Regions from separate parts of the Dermacoccus sp. PAMC28757 genome, predicted to be linked through region 2. Evidence: predicted binding sites of a transcription regulator. Region 2 holds the regulator's gene; each other region holds the start of a gene.
What was found. The regulator HrcA, encoded in region 2, represses chaperone genes, less so after heat shock. The targets are predictions, from matches to a motif close to TTNGCACTCGNNNNNNNCGAGTGCNAA.

Region 1: groL (chaperonin GroEL) is a predicted target of HrcA. The motif match lies at 1,813-1,839, and genes of this name have one in related genera.
Region 3: groES (co-chaperone GroES) is a predicted target of HrcA. The motif match lies at 1,767-1,793, and genes of this name have one in related genera.

The regions. Positions count from the first base shown of each region.
Region 1 is NZ_CP060292.1:1,305,750-1,309,957, forward strand. It holds gene H7F30_RS06350 (SGNH/GDSL hydrolase family protein) at 1-598, opposite strand, end outside; gene H7F30_RS06355 (uracil-DNA glycosylase) at 595-1,269, opposite strand; gene H7F30_RS06360 (DUF3263 domain-containing protein) at 1,472-1,750, shown strand; gene groL (chaperonin GroEL) at 1,995-3,632, shown strand; gene H7F30_RS06370 (ABC transporter substrate-binding protein) at 4,030-4,208, shown strand, end outside.
Region 2 is NZ_CP060292.1:1,903,269-1,907,476, reverse strand. It holds gene H7F30_RS09165 (PhoH family protein) at 1-145, opposite strand, end outside; gene H7F30_RS09160 (16S rRNA (uracil(1498)-N(3))-methyltransferase) at 168-914, opposite strand; gene dnaJ (molecular chaperone DnaJ) at 916-2,049, opposite strand; gene hrcA (heat-inducible transcriptional repressor HrcA) at 2,095-3,120, opposite strand; gene H7F30_RS09145 (sensor domain-containing protein) at 3,306-3,692, shown strand; gene H7F30_RS09140 (LuxR C-terminal-related transcriptional regulator) at 3,710-3,886, shown strand; gene H7F30_RS09135 (DUF3097 domain-containing protein) at 3,964-4,208, shown strand, end outside.
Region 3 is NZ_CP060292.1:1,467,172-1,471,379, reverse strand. It holds gene groL (chaperonin GroEL) at 1-1,144, opposite strand, end outside; gene groES (co-chaperone GroES) at 1,289-1,582, opposite strand; gene H7F30_RS07080 (class I SAM-dependent methyltransferase) at 1,870-3,147, shown strand; gene H7F30_RS07075 (glycoside hydrolase family 3 protein) at 3,247-4,208, opposite strand, start outside.

The DNA of each region.
Region 1 (4,208 bases), 600 kb from region 2:
CGGAAAGGTGCAGACGGTCGACGGACCACATGCGCGGATCGCGCAGAGGGGTCATCGACCACAGATCGAGCACGTAGCAGTCGTGCCGCTGCGCGATACCCCACAGGTTCGCAAGGTGCCACGTGATGCGCGGGCGCAGGCGCGTCATGATCTTCGACGCGGCGGGGTTGACGAGCGTCGCCAGCAGGACGTCGGAGCCGGCCTCCTTGAGGCGGACGACGGCGTCCTCGATGCCGGCCGCGAGATCGTCGAGGTTGACCGACGGGCGCATGATGTCGTTGCCGCCACCCACCATGCTCACGAGGTCGGGCTTCATCGCGAGGGCTGCGTCGAGCTGGGGGCCGATGACGTCCGCGAGTAGTCTGCCGCGCACCGCGAGGTTGGCGTACTCGAGCTTCGCGCCCCGCTCCTCCTGCTGCATCGCGATGTCGACGGCGAGGCGATCAGCCCACCCGAGGTAGGCGTCGTCCTCGCGGGGGTCGTGGTCGCTCATGCCCTCGGTGAAGGAGTCACCGATGGCGACGTACCGGTGCCAGAGCAGACCGTGGTGCGTCTGTTCGGATGCCTGAGCCCCGGGCGCGGGGAGGTCGTTCGTCATGCAATACGCCAATCGATCGTGTGGGTTCCGAGCTGCTCCAACAGCTCGTTCGTGCGGCTGAAGGGCTTGCTGCCGAAGAAGCCGCTGCGCGCGGAAAGCGGTGAGGGATGCGCGGATTCGACGGTCGGGGTGTCGCCGAGGTGCGGGGCGAGCGAGCGGGCGTCGCGACCCCAGAGAATGGCGACGAGGGGCTGCTTGCGCTCGACGAGCGCCGTGATGGCCTGCCCCGTGACGTTCTCCCAGCCGTGACCGCGGTGGCTTGCGGGCTTGCCGGGCTGAACGGTGAGGCAGCGGTTGAGCAGGAGCACGCCCTGGTCGGTCCACGCGCTCAGGTCACCGTGTTCCGGCGGCTCGATGCCGAGGTCGTCCTTGAGTTCCGCGTAGATGTTCTGCAGGCTGCGCGGGATCGGGCGGACGTGCGCATCGACGGCGAAGCTGAGCCCGATCGGGTGCCCAGGCGTCGGGTACGGGTCCTGGCCGACGATGAGGACGCGCACGTCCTCGAACGGCTGGGTGAACGCTCGCAGGACGTTCTCGCCCGCCGGCAGGTACCCGCGCCCGGCGGCCACTTCGTCGCGCAGGAACTGCCCGGCAGTGGCGATGTGGTCGGCGACCGGCGCGAGGGGTTCCACCCAGCTGGGATGTACGAGTTCGTCATACGGCTGCGGCATGCCGCCAAATCTATCGCGAGTCGATTCACCGCGCGGCGTGCTCCGAACGGGCCGGAGGCTCGAGCGTCTTGCACGTGGATGGTCGGTTTGGGTGAAGATGCGCGCGACGTCGGCGTCATCTTCAGCCAAACCCGCCATCCACGCGCCTTTGTCCTGGCCCTGGTGTTCGGGCGGGCAGGAGGCGACGATCTACCCTGGTCGCATGCCCGTCATCGAGACCCCTGCAGGTGCCCGCGTCCCCGGTGACGACGAGGCGCCCGGGCTGAGTGAACGAGACCGCGCCATGCTCGCCTTCGAGCGCGAGTGGTGGAAGCTGCCCGGCGCCAAGGAAGCCGCCATCAAGGAGCGCTTCGGCATGAGCGCGACGCAGTACTACCAGCAACTCAACGCCCTCGCCGACACGGCCGAGGCGCTCGCGGCCGACCCTCTGCTCGTCAAGCGCATCCAGCGCCGTCGCGCCTCACGCCGTCGCACGAGCTGAGCGCCCACCCCGACGTGCGTCTGCCGCTGTGAGCGAACACGGCGGTCGCAGCCCCGTCGCCGTTTGCACTCGCAGGGGGCGAGTGCTAATCATGGCCTTAGCACTCTGAACATGAGAGTGACAAAGACCTGACTGCATGAGTGAGGGTTCGGGGCTCGCGCGACATGACCGCGCGAACGATCGGGCTCGTCCGTCGCGGGCGCTGGTGCGGTCACTACGTACGTCACGTGGAGGAGCCACGCACATGGCCAAGACCATTGCTTTCGACGAGGAGGCCCGTCGCGGCCTCGAGCGCGGCATGAACACCCTTGCCGACGCGGTGAAGGTGACGCTCGGCCCCAAGGGCCGCAACGTCGTCCTCGAGAAGAAGTGGGGCGCACCCACGATCACCAACGACGGTGTCTCCATCGCCAAGGAGATCGAGCTCGACGACCCGTACGAGAAGATCGGCGCGGAGCTGGTCAAGGAGGTCGCCAAGAAGACCGACGACGTCGCCGGTGACGGCACGACGACGGCCACCGTCCTCGCGCAGGCCATGGTGAAGGAGGGCCTGCGCAACGTTGCGGCCGGCGCCAACCCGATGGCGCTCAAGCGCGGCATCCAGCAGGCCGTCGACGCCGTGAGCAAGCAGCTGCTCGACCACGCCAAGGAGATCGAGACGAAGGAGCAGATCGCTGCTACCGCGTCCATCTCCGCCGCTGACCCGCAGATCGGTGAGCTCATCGCCGAGGCCATGGACAAGGTCGGCAAGGAAGGCGTCATCACCGTCGAGGAATCGAACACGTTCGGCCTCGACCTCGAGCTCACCGAGGGTATGCGCTTCGACAAGGGCTACATCTCGGGTTACTTCGTCACCGACACCGAGCGTATGGAGGCCGTACTCGACGACCCGTACATCCTCGTCGTCAACTCGAAGATCTCGAACATCAAGGACCTGCTGCCGGTTCTCGAGAAGGTCATGCAGTCGGGCAAGCCCCTCATGATCATCGCCGAGGACGTCGAGGGCGAGGCCCTGTCGACGCTCGTGGTCAACAAGATCCGCGGCACGTTCAAGGCCGTTGCCGTCAAGGCTCCGGGCTTCGGTGACCGCCGCAAGGCCATGCTCGGCGACATCGCCATCCTCACGGGCGGCCAGGTCATCTCCGAGGAGGTCGGCCTCAAGCTCGAGACCACCGAGCTCGACATGCTCGGCCGCGCCCGCAAGGTCGTCGTCACGAAGGACGAGACGACGATCGTCGAGGGCGCCGGCGACGACGAGCAGATCAAGGGCCGTGTTGCTCAGATCCGCGCCGAGATCGAGAACTCCGACTCCGACTACGACCGCGAGAAGCTCCAGGAGCGCCTCGCGAAGCTGGCCGGTGGCGTCGCCGTCATCAAGGCCGGTGCCGCGACGGAGGTTGAGCTCAAGGAGCGCAAGCACCGCATCGAGGACGCCGTTCGCAACGCGAAGGCCGCCGTCGAGGAGGGCATCGTCGCCGGTGGTGGCGTCGCGCTCATCCAGGCCACGAAGGACGCCGAGTCGGCCTTCGCCGGTCTCGAGGGTGACGAGGCCACGGGTGCGAACATCGTGCGCGTCGCCGCTGAGGCTCCGCTCAAGCAGATCTCGCTCAACGCGGGTCTCGAGCCGGGCGTCATCGTCGAGAAGGTGCGCGGTCTGACGCCGGGCCACGGTCTCAACGCCGCCACGGGCGAGTACGTCGACATGATCTCCTCGGGCATCATCGACCCCGCCAAGGTGACGCGTTCGGCTCTGGAGAACGCTGCGTCCATCGCGGCGCTGTTCCTGACGACCGAGGCCGTCATCGCCGACAAGCCCGAGAAGAACGCAGGCGGCGACGCTGCGGGTGCGGGTATGGACGGCATGGGTGGCATGGGCTTCTGACGAAGCGCGCATGCGTAGGTTGAGGGTCGTCCGAGCGAATGCGAGGGCGGCCCTCGGCCGTAGCGGAGTGCGAGGAAGAAGCCCAGATAGACATGGGCTTCTGACCCTGGGAGGCGAAGGTTGGGGGCTCGGCGAGCGAAGCGAGCTCAGCCTCCGGCCGTAGCCGAGCGGGTGTCAGAAGCCCGAGAAGGAATGGCTTCTGACACCTGCAGGGCTCATCTCTGACGAAGCGGGCGATCACCTTCGGGTGGTCGCCCGCTTCGCTGTGCGCGTCGACCGGCGTGGTGGCGGCACAGTGACGCGTGCCTCACGGCCTATGTGCGACGTCGTCGCACCAGGGCGTTAGGGTAGGCCTGCGCCTCGGCGCTGGGGATTCTGGATCACAAGGAGTACGCACATGGTTCGCACGGCGAACAGGACGACCATCGCTGCGGCAGCGGCTGCGCTCGGAGTGGCTCTGGCGGGGTGCTCGGCGCCCGGGGGCTCCGACGGTGACAAGGCGTCGTCGTCGACGAACCAGATCACGCTGGCAGATGCCGAGCCGGTCGGTCAGTACTACCCGGTAGCCGGTTACGG
Region 2 (4,208 bases):
AGAGGCGCGGGAAGGCGCGCTCGATCGTGCGAAGGAGCTGGTCGGTGGGCCCGAGCAGCTGAACCATCGACACGTCCGGCGGGACGACGATACGGGTCTGGCTGGACGTCTCGGGGGTGGCCTGGGTGGCGGGAACGTCTGTCATCGTGCCTCCAGTCTAGGGCGCGTCAGCTCCAGCGCGAGCGCGCGAAGAGCGCGGCCAGTGCCGCGGGGCCGGCCGACGACGAGCGCAGCACCGTGCGACCCATCCGGACGCTCGTGGCGCCCGCAGCGGCGAACGCGTCGAGTTCGCCGGGCGTGATGCCGCCCTCGGGGCCGACGACGAGCACGACATCGCCCGCGTCGGGCAACGTCACGTCGCTCAGTCCGACCTCGGCGTCCTCGTGAAGGACGAGTGTGAGGGCCGATTCCTCGACGAGGCGGACAACGGCCTGCTTCGCCGCGAGCTCGTCAACGACGGGCGGCGTGGCCTGACGCGATTGTTTCGTGGCGGCCTCGGCCTGCGCCACCCATTTACGGTGCGCCTTGGCGGCCCGCTCGCCCTTCCACTGCACGATCGAGCGCTCAGCCTGCCAGGGCACGACGCGGTCGACACCTAGCTCGGTGGCGGCTTCGAGCGCCTGGAGATCGCGGTCGCCCTTGGCGAGTGCCTGGACGAGGGTGAACGTGACGGCCGGGCGCTCCTCGCGCTCAACCGTCTGCACGAGCGCCGTCAGTTCCGACTTGGCCGTGGACGCGACGACGCAGTGGGCCAGGAGCCCTTCGCCGTCGGCGAGGAGGATCTCCTCCCCCACGGCCATGCGCTTCACGGTGACCGCGTGGCGTCCCTCGTCACCGCCGAGCACGACCGGCTCCTCGGGCCGCATTTGCTCACGCAGCGTGCCCGGCGCGACGAAGTACAGATGTGCGGTCACGTCAGCCCTTCCAGGCCTGACGCAGCTTGCCGAGCAGGCCCTGGTTGACGGGCTGGAACTTGGGAGCAGGCGTTTCCTCGCCGCGCGACGCCGCGAACTGACGCAGCAGGTCGGCCTGCTCGCTCGTCAGCTTGCTCGGCGTGCGCACGTTGGCGTGCACGAGCAGGTCGCCGCGGCTCTCGGTACGCAGGCGCGTGACGCCGAGGCCCTTGAGCGTGACGACGTCGCCCGGCTGGGTGCCGGCCTGGATGTCGATGTCGCGCGGGCCGTCGAGCGTCTCGAGCGGAAGGGACGCGCCGAGTGCCGCGGCCGACATCGGCAGTTCGAGCGAGCAGTGCAGGTCGTCACCCTGACGCTGGAACATGGGGTGCTTCGCGACGCGCACCTCGACGTAGAGGTCGCCGGCGGGGCCGCCGCCGTGGCCGACCTCGCCCTCGCCGCGCAGCTGGATGCGCGTGCCGGTGTCGACGCCCGCGGGCACCTTGATGCTGATGGTGCGAGTGTCGCGCTTGCGGCCGTTGCCGTCGCACTCGAAGCAGGGGCTGTCGATGATGTCGCCGTAGCCGTCGCACGCCGTGCACGGACGCGAGGTGAGCACCTGGCCGAGGAAGCTGCGCTGCACCTGCTGGGTCTGGCCTGCCCCACCACACACGTCACACGTGTGCTTACCGGTGCCGGGGCGCGAGCCCTCGCCGTGGCACGTCGTGCAGACGACGGCGGTGTCGAACGTCAGGTCGACCTCGCCGCCGAAGACGGCGTCGGACAGCTCGATGTCGAGCGGCAGGAGGGCGTCCTGGCCGTGTTGTACGCGGCTGCGCGGGCCACCCGAGGCGCCCGCTGCGCCACCGGTGAAGAACGCGTCCATGATGTCGCTGAAGCTGAAACCGGCGCCGCCGAAGCCGGCACCCGCACCGCCGCCGGGCGCGTACGGGTCGACTCCCTGGTCGTAGGAGGCCTTCTTCTCGGGGTCGCCGAGCACCGCGTAGGCCTGACCGACGCGCTTGAACTGATCCGCCGCCTCGTCGGACGGGTTGACGTCCGGGTGGAGCTTGCGCGCCATCTTGCGGTAGGCGCGCTTGATCTCCTCGCTCGAGGCATCGCGGGAGAGGCCGAGTTCGGCGTAGTAGTCGTTCACGAACGTCCTTGTCGTCAGCGGGTGGAAAGGGATGTGTGCGGGGCGTCAGCTCTCGATGAGCTGTGAGACGTAGCGGGCCACGGCCCGCACGTTCGCCATCGTCTGGGGGTAGTCCATGCGGGTGGGGCCGAGCACGCCGAGGGCCGCCACGGCATCGGGGCCGTAGGAGGTGGTGACGAGCGACGTCGAGTGCAGGCCCTCGTGGGGATTCTCCGCGCCGATGCGGACCGTCACCTGGTCGTGGGCTTCGGCATCCTCGGCGAGGTTGCTCATGAGGCGCAGGATGACGAGGTGCTCCTCGAGTGCGTCGAGCACCGGCTGCACGTGCAGCCCGTCCGTTCCGGCGCGCGCGAGGTTGGCCGTACCGGCGAGCACGACACGCTCCTCACGTTCCTCCCCGAACACGGCGGTGATCGTCTCGACGACGGCGTCGACGTCAGCGCGCCGCTCGGGCTCGAACGCTTCGCGCAGCAACGACAGGCCGCGGGCCGCCTCCGCGAGAAGAAGGCCGTCGGTCTCGGCGTTGAGTCGCCCGCGCAGCCGTGCGACGAAGTCGTCACTCTCGGCCACGGGGTGGGCGAACTCGACGGTGCGCTGTTCAATGCGGCCCGAGTCGAGGATGACGACGAGCATGGCGCGGGTCGGCGTCATCGCGAGGCACTCGATGTGGCGCACCCGCGAGCGCCGCAGCGACGGGTACTGCATGACGGCGGCCTGCTGGGTGAGCGAAGCGAGCAGACGCGCGGTGCGCTCGACGATGTCGTCGAGGTCGATGCTCTCCGCGAGGAAGGCCTGGATGGCGCGGCGCTGGCTCGGCGTGAGCGGACGCACCTGAGAGAGGCGGTCGACGAAGACGCGGTAGCCGGCATCGGTCGGAACACGCCCGGCGGAGGTGTGCGGCGCAGCGATGAGGCCCTCGTCCTCGAGAGCCGCCATGTCGTTGCGAATCGTGGCCGCCGAGACACCGAGCTGGTGACGTTCGAGGAGGGCCTTGGAGCCGACCGGCTCGGACGTGGAGACATAATCGTGCACGATCGCGCGCAACACTTCGAGACGGCGCTCGTTGCTCATGCCTTCACACCTCCTTTGACCTCCTCCAAGGTTGGCACTCACGGGTATCGAGTGCCAAATCTTTCCGAGCGTGTTCGCTCAGGGCGTCGCGGCCGCGTCCGGCCGGAATGTCGGGTTTTCCCCACCGTCAGGAGACCTGCAGGCAGGATGGTTGTGCCCCCGTGCCTCTCCACAGCGTCGAAGACATGAGCACTCCAGACGTCACAGCCCCTGTCCCCAGGAACGCCGCCGGCTCGGCGACGGACCGCGAGTTCCGCTGGTCCCCACGCCAGGCACTGCGCGACAGCGCCTACCTGTTCGCAGGCTGGTGGGTCCACCTGCTGGGCTTCGTCGCGTTCGCCGTCCTCATGTCCGGCGGGCTGGGCATGCTGTTCGTGCTCGTCGGCATTCCGCTCGTCCTCGGCGGCCTCGGAGTCGCTCACGTCATGACGGACGCCGAACGCTCCATGCAGCGCCGTCTTCTGGACCGTGCCCTCCCCGATGCCCCGACGGCGGTGGAGACCGGATGGTCGATCAAGCGCGTGTGGGAGGCACTCAAGGACCCGCGGCGGAATCGGTTCTCGACACCTTGACGCCGCGGGAGCACGAGGTGTTTTCACTCATCGCCGAGGGTCTGACGAACCGAGGCATCGCGAAGCGCCTCGTCGTCACGGAGGGCGCCGTGGCGAAGCACGTGCAACGCATCTTCACCAAGCTCGATCTGGACACCGACGGCGACGAGCACCGTCGAGTGGCGGCGGTGCTCACCTTCCTCCGCTCGTCCTGACCGTGGGCGGCGCCGCTTCTGCGCCGGTCCAGCGCGCCTCCGCCCGTGCCGCGTCGGGCTTGCCTACCCTGACTGCCATGAACGACCGCTACGGCTCCGACGTCCTCTCCGGTGACTGGCGCGCGCCCAAGCGCGGCCGATCCCGTGAGGTTCCGGCCGAGCGGGATGTCGTCGTCGAGGACGCCCAGAGCGGTTACGTGGGTGCCGTCGTTCGCGTCGAGAAGTCCGGTGGAACCCACGTCGTCTTCCTCGAGGACCGCTTCGGCAAGACCCGCGGCTTCGCGCTCGGGGGCGGCTTCCTCATCGACGGTGAACCCGTCAT
Region 3 (4,208 bases), 440 kb from region 2:
GGGCACCGACGCCGATGACGCAGACGCCGCCGGCGAGCTTCGCAAGACGCTCCTGGAGCTTCTCGCGGTCCCAGTCGGAGTCCGTGCGCTCGATCTCGGCCTTGAGCTCCTTGACGCGGCCCTCGACTGCGTCGCCCTGGCCGGCGCCGTCGATGATCGTCGTGGAATCCTTCGTCACCTGGATGCGGCGGGCCTGGCCGAGGACGTCGAGGTCGGCGGCCTCGAGCTTGAGGCCGACCTCCTCGGCGATGACCTGGCCGCCGGTGAGGATGGCGATGTCCTGCAGCATGGCCTTGCGGCGGTCACCGAAGCCGGGGGCCTTGACGGCGACGACGTTGAACGTGCCGCGGATCTTGTTCACGACGAGCGTCGAGAGGGCTTCGCCCTCGATGTCCTCGGCGATGATGAGCAGCGGCTTGCCGGACTGGACGACCTTCTCGAGGACGGGCAGGAGGTCCTGCACGTTCGAGATCTTGCCCTGGTTGATGAGGATGTAGGCGTCCTCGAGGACGGCTTCCATGCGCTCGGGGTCGGTGACGAAGTACGGCGAGAGGTAGCCCTTGTCGAACTGCATGCCCTCGGTGTACTCGAGCTTCGTCTCGGCGGTGGAGGACTCCTCGACCGTGATGACGCCGTCCTTGCCGACCTTGTCGAACGCCTCACCGATGAGGCCACCGATGGTGGCGTCCTGGGCGGAGAGCGAAGCGACCTTGGCGTAGTCGTCCTTGCCGTCGACCGGGCGCGCGTTGGCGAGCAGCTGGTCGTTGATGGCGGTGACGGCCTTGTCGATACCGCGCTTCAGACCGGCCGGGGCCGCGCCGGCGGCAACGTTGCGCAGGCCTTCCTTGACGAGGGCCTGGGCGAGAACCGTGGCGGTCGTCGTGCCGTCACCGGCGACGTCGTTCGTCTTGGTGGCGACCTCCTTGGCGAGCTGCGCGCCGAGGTTCTCGTACGGGTCTTCGAGCTCGACCTCACGGGCGATGGTGACACCGTCGTTCGTGATGGTGGGGGCGCCCCAGGACTTGTCGATGACGACGTTGCGGCCCTTCGGGCCGAGGGTCACCTTGACGGCGTTGGCGAGCGCGTCGACACCGCGCTCGAGCGACTTACGCGCGTCGTCGTTGAATTCGAGGGTCTTGGCCATGATTCAACCTCTCTGGTTGATGCCGCGCGAGGCGGCGTGGAACGGGAGCCTGCTGCGTGAGTTCACGCGCGACTGGAGGGAACGCAATGCCCCGGCGGGCCGACGTGGGCCACGGCCGGGGCATGCGCGCACGGAGTGGGATCGTCAGGCGACGACGGCGAGCACGTCGCGGGCGGAGAGGATGAGGAACTCCTCACCACCGAACTTGACCTCGGTGCCGCCGTACTTCGAGTAGATGACCTTGTCGCCCACAGCGACGTCGACCGGAACGCGGTTGCCGTTGTCGTCCACGCGACCCGGGCCCACGGCGATGACCTCGCCCTCCTGGGGCTTCTCCTTGGCGGTGTCCGGGATGACGAGGCCGGACGCGGTGGTCTGCTCGGCCTCGACGGACTTGACGACGATGCGGTCTTCCAGCGGCTTGATGTTCACCGACACGGTGGCACCTTCCTTGTTGCGACGGTCCGCTCGAGCGGACGTGACGGATGCTTGTCCACCCCTGCCCACGCCACGTGGCGTGGCATGACAGCGCGCAGTGCCGCCTCGCCGTCGCGGGGGTCGAGGTGACGTGCTCGCTGGCACTTACCCAGGGGTGAGTGCTAACTCCGAATTTATTGCTCGCTTAGCACTCGGTCAAGCCGAGTGCCAGGTGGAGGGTCGGCGTTCGCTCAGGGCGCACAGGCGGGGCGGCTCTTGGTTGGAAGTTCGCCTGAAAGAATGAGCCCATGGATGCCGCCGCCGCGCACGCTCTCATGTCCGACGAGGGTCGTGAACTGCTCGCATCGCTGCCGCCCTACGACGAGAAGAACGCCGTCGCGCTCACCTCCCGATTGCGGGATCGGGGCTACTCCCCCGAACTCGTCGCCGCCGCGCTGACGCAGAGCCGATTGCGGGCGAAGGCCGTCACGAAGTTCGGCGCGAATGCCGAGCTGATGTTCTTCACCCCGGACGCCCTCGAGCAGGCCACTCGCTCGGCCGTGGCGGCTCTGCACGCCGAGCGTCTGCGGTCGTCCGGCGCCTCACGCGTGGTCGACGGCGGGTGTGGCATCGGCGCGGACGCCGTCGGTTTTGCTCGTGCCGGCCTCGACGTCATTGCCGTGGAAGCCGACCCGACGACGGCCGAACTCGCTCGCCACAACCTGGCGCCCTACCCCGCCTCACGCGTGGAGACGGGGTTGCTCGAAGACCTCGCACCCGAACTCCGCCGGGAAGCCCCGGACGCCGCGTGGTGGTTCGACCCTGCCCGGCGCATCCCGGGCGTTGCCGACATCCACGGCCGAACCAAGCGAACCTTCTCCCTGGCCGCGCTCTCGCCCGACTGGGAACTCGTCCAGCAACTCGCCGCTGATGCCCCGGCTGCCGGCGCCAAACTCTCCCCCGGCCTCGCGCACGGCGACATCCCGCCCGACTGCGAGGCGGAGTTCGTCTCGTACGCCGGCGACCTCGTCGAAGCGACGCTTTGGTGGGGCCAGGCCGTTCGCGACGAAGGCACGACGGCGACGATCGTGCGGCCGACCGACAAGCGCGCCGACGGTTCCGCCAACGCAGACAGCAGCGGCGACAGCGTCGAGCTTCGCCACGTCACGAGGCCCGACGCTGCCGACGCCTCGGGGGCCCTCGCGCGTCGCGCCGACCTCGGCGCCTTCTTCTACGAGGCCGACAAAGCGTTAACGCGTAGCGGTCTCGTCGGCGCGTTGCTCAACGCCGTCGACGGGCGCGAGTTCACGGCCGGGTACGGGTACGTCACCGCCGACGCGCTCACCGACATCGGTCTTCTCGGGCGCGCATACCGGGTGCTCGACGCCGTTCCGCTGCACGTCAAAACACTCCGCTCCTACCTGCGCACGCACGACGTCGGACGCCTCACGATCAAGAAGCGCGACGTCGACCTCGACGCCGACGCCCTGCGTCGACAGCTGAAGCTCAAGGGCTCCCAGCCCATGACCGTCGTACTCGTCAACCTCGACGGCGAGCGCACCGCCCTCGTCGTCGAACCCGCCTGACCTGACCTGCCACAGGTCGCACCTGGACGACCGCCGCTGCCCCCGAACTGAACCCGCCCCCCTGACTCAAGGGGCTGGAGCTTCAAACAGCGAGCGAAGTCACGAACAGGCCGAGTCGCCCACCTTGTTGTCGCCGACGGCAACCGGCAGCGTGCCGCCCGCCTTGGCCTTGCCCGCAAGGATGTCCGCGAGCGCCGCAAACGTCGACGGCGTGTTGCCGTACGTCGCGAGACCGACGGCTCCGGCCGGTCGCGAGGCGAGGACGTACGGGGTGTCGAGCGCGACCTGAACGCCGGCCTTCGTCGAGGAACCGGCACCCGAACCACCAGCGGAATCGGCTTCCGAGCCGCCGTCGGCCGACGCCTTACCTGCGTTGTACGACCCACCGGCGATGAGCGAGACGCGTGTGCCGGACGAGCCGACCGTGATGCCGCGGGCCGCGAGGGCCTTCGTCAGTTCCGCGCGGTCGGAGGTCGATCCGCCGTCGAGGCGGACGCTCTTGCCGACGAGCGGCTTGTCGCATGAGCCACCGAGCTGGGTGATCGACTCTCGCGCGAACTGCTCGGCGTCCTTGCCGTGCGCGCCGACGACGTTGGTCGCCGGAGCCTTGACCTGCTGGTGCCGCGTCGTCGCGACGATACGGGCAGCCGATTCCACGAGCCGTTCGCGCGTCAGCTCACCCGAGGCCACGGCCTTCTCGATGGCGGCGACCGACGCGGTGGCGTTGGCCGGCATGAGCACGACGTCGGCGCCCGCCTTGAGCGCGGAAACGGCTGCGGCACCGCCTTTGTCGAACTTCTTCACGATGGCGCCCATGTTCATGCCGTCGGTGACGACGAGGCCCTTGAAACCGAGCTTGTCGCGCAGTTCGCCCGTGAGCACCTTGTGCGACAGGGTCGAGGGCACGTTCGGGTCGATGTCCTTGAGCACGATGTGCGCCGTCATGACGGCGGGCGCCCCCGCCTTCACGGCGTTGGCAAACGGCACCCAGTCGCGCTTGGTGAGCGCCGAGACCGGCTGCGACTGCACCGCGTAGTCGACGTGGGTGTCCGTCGTCACCG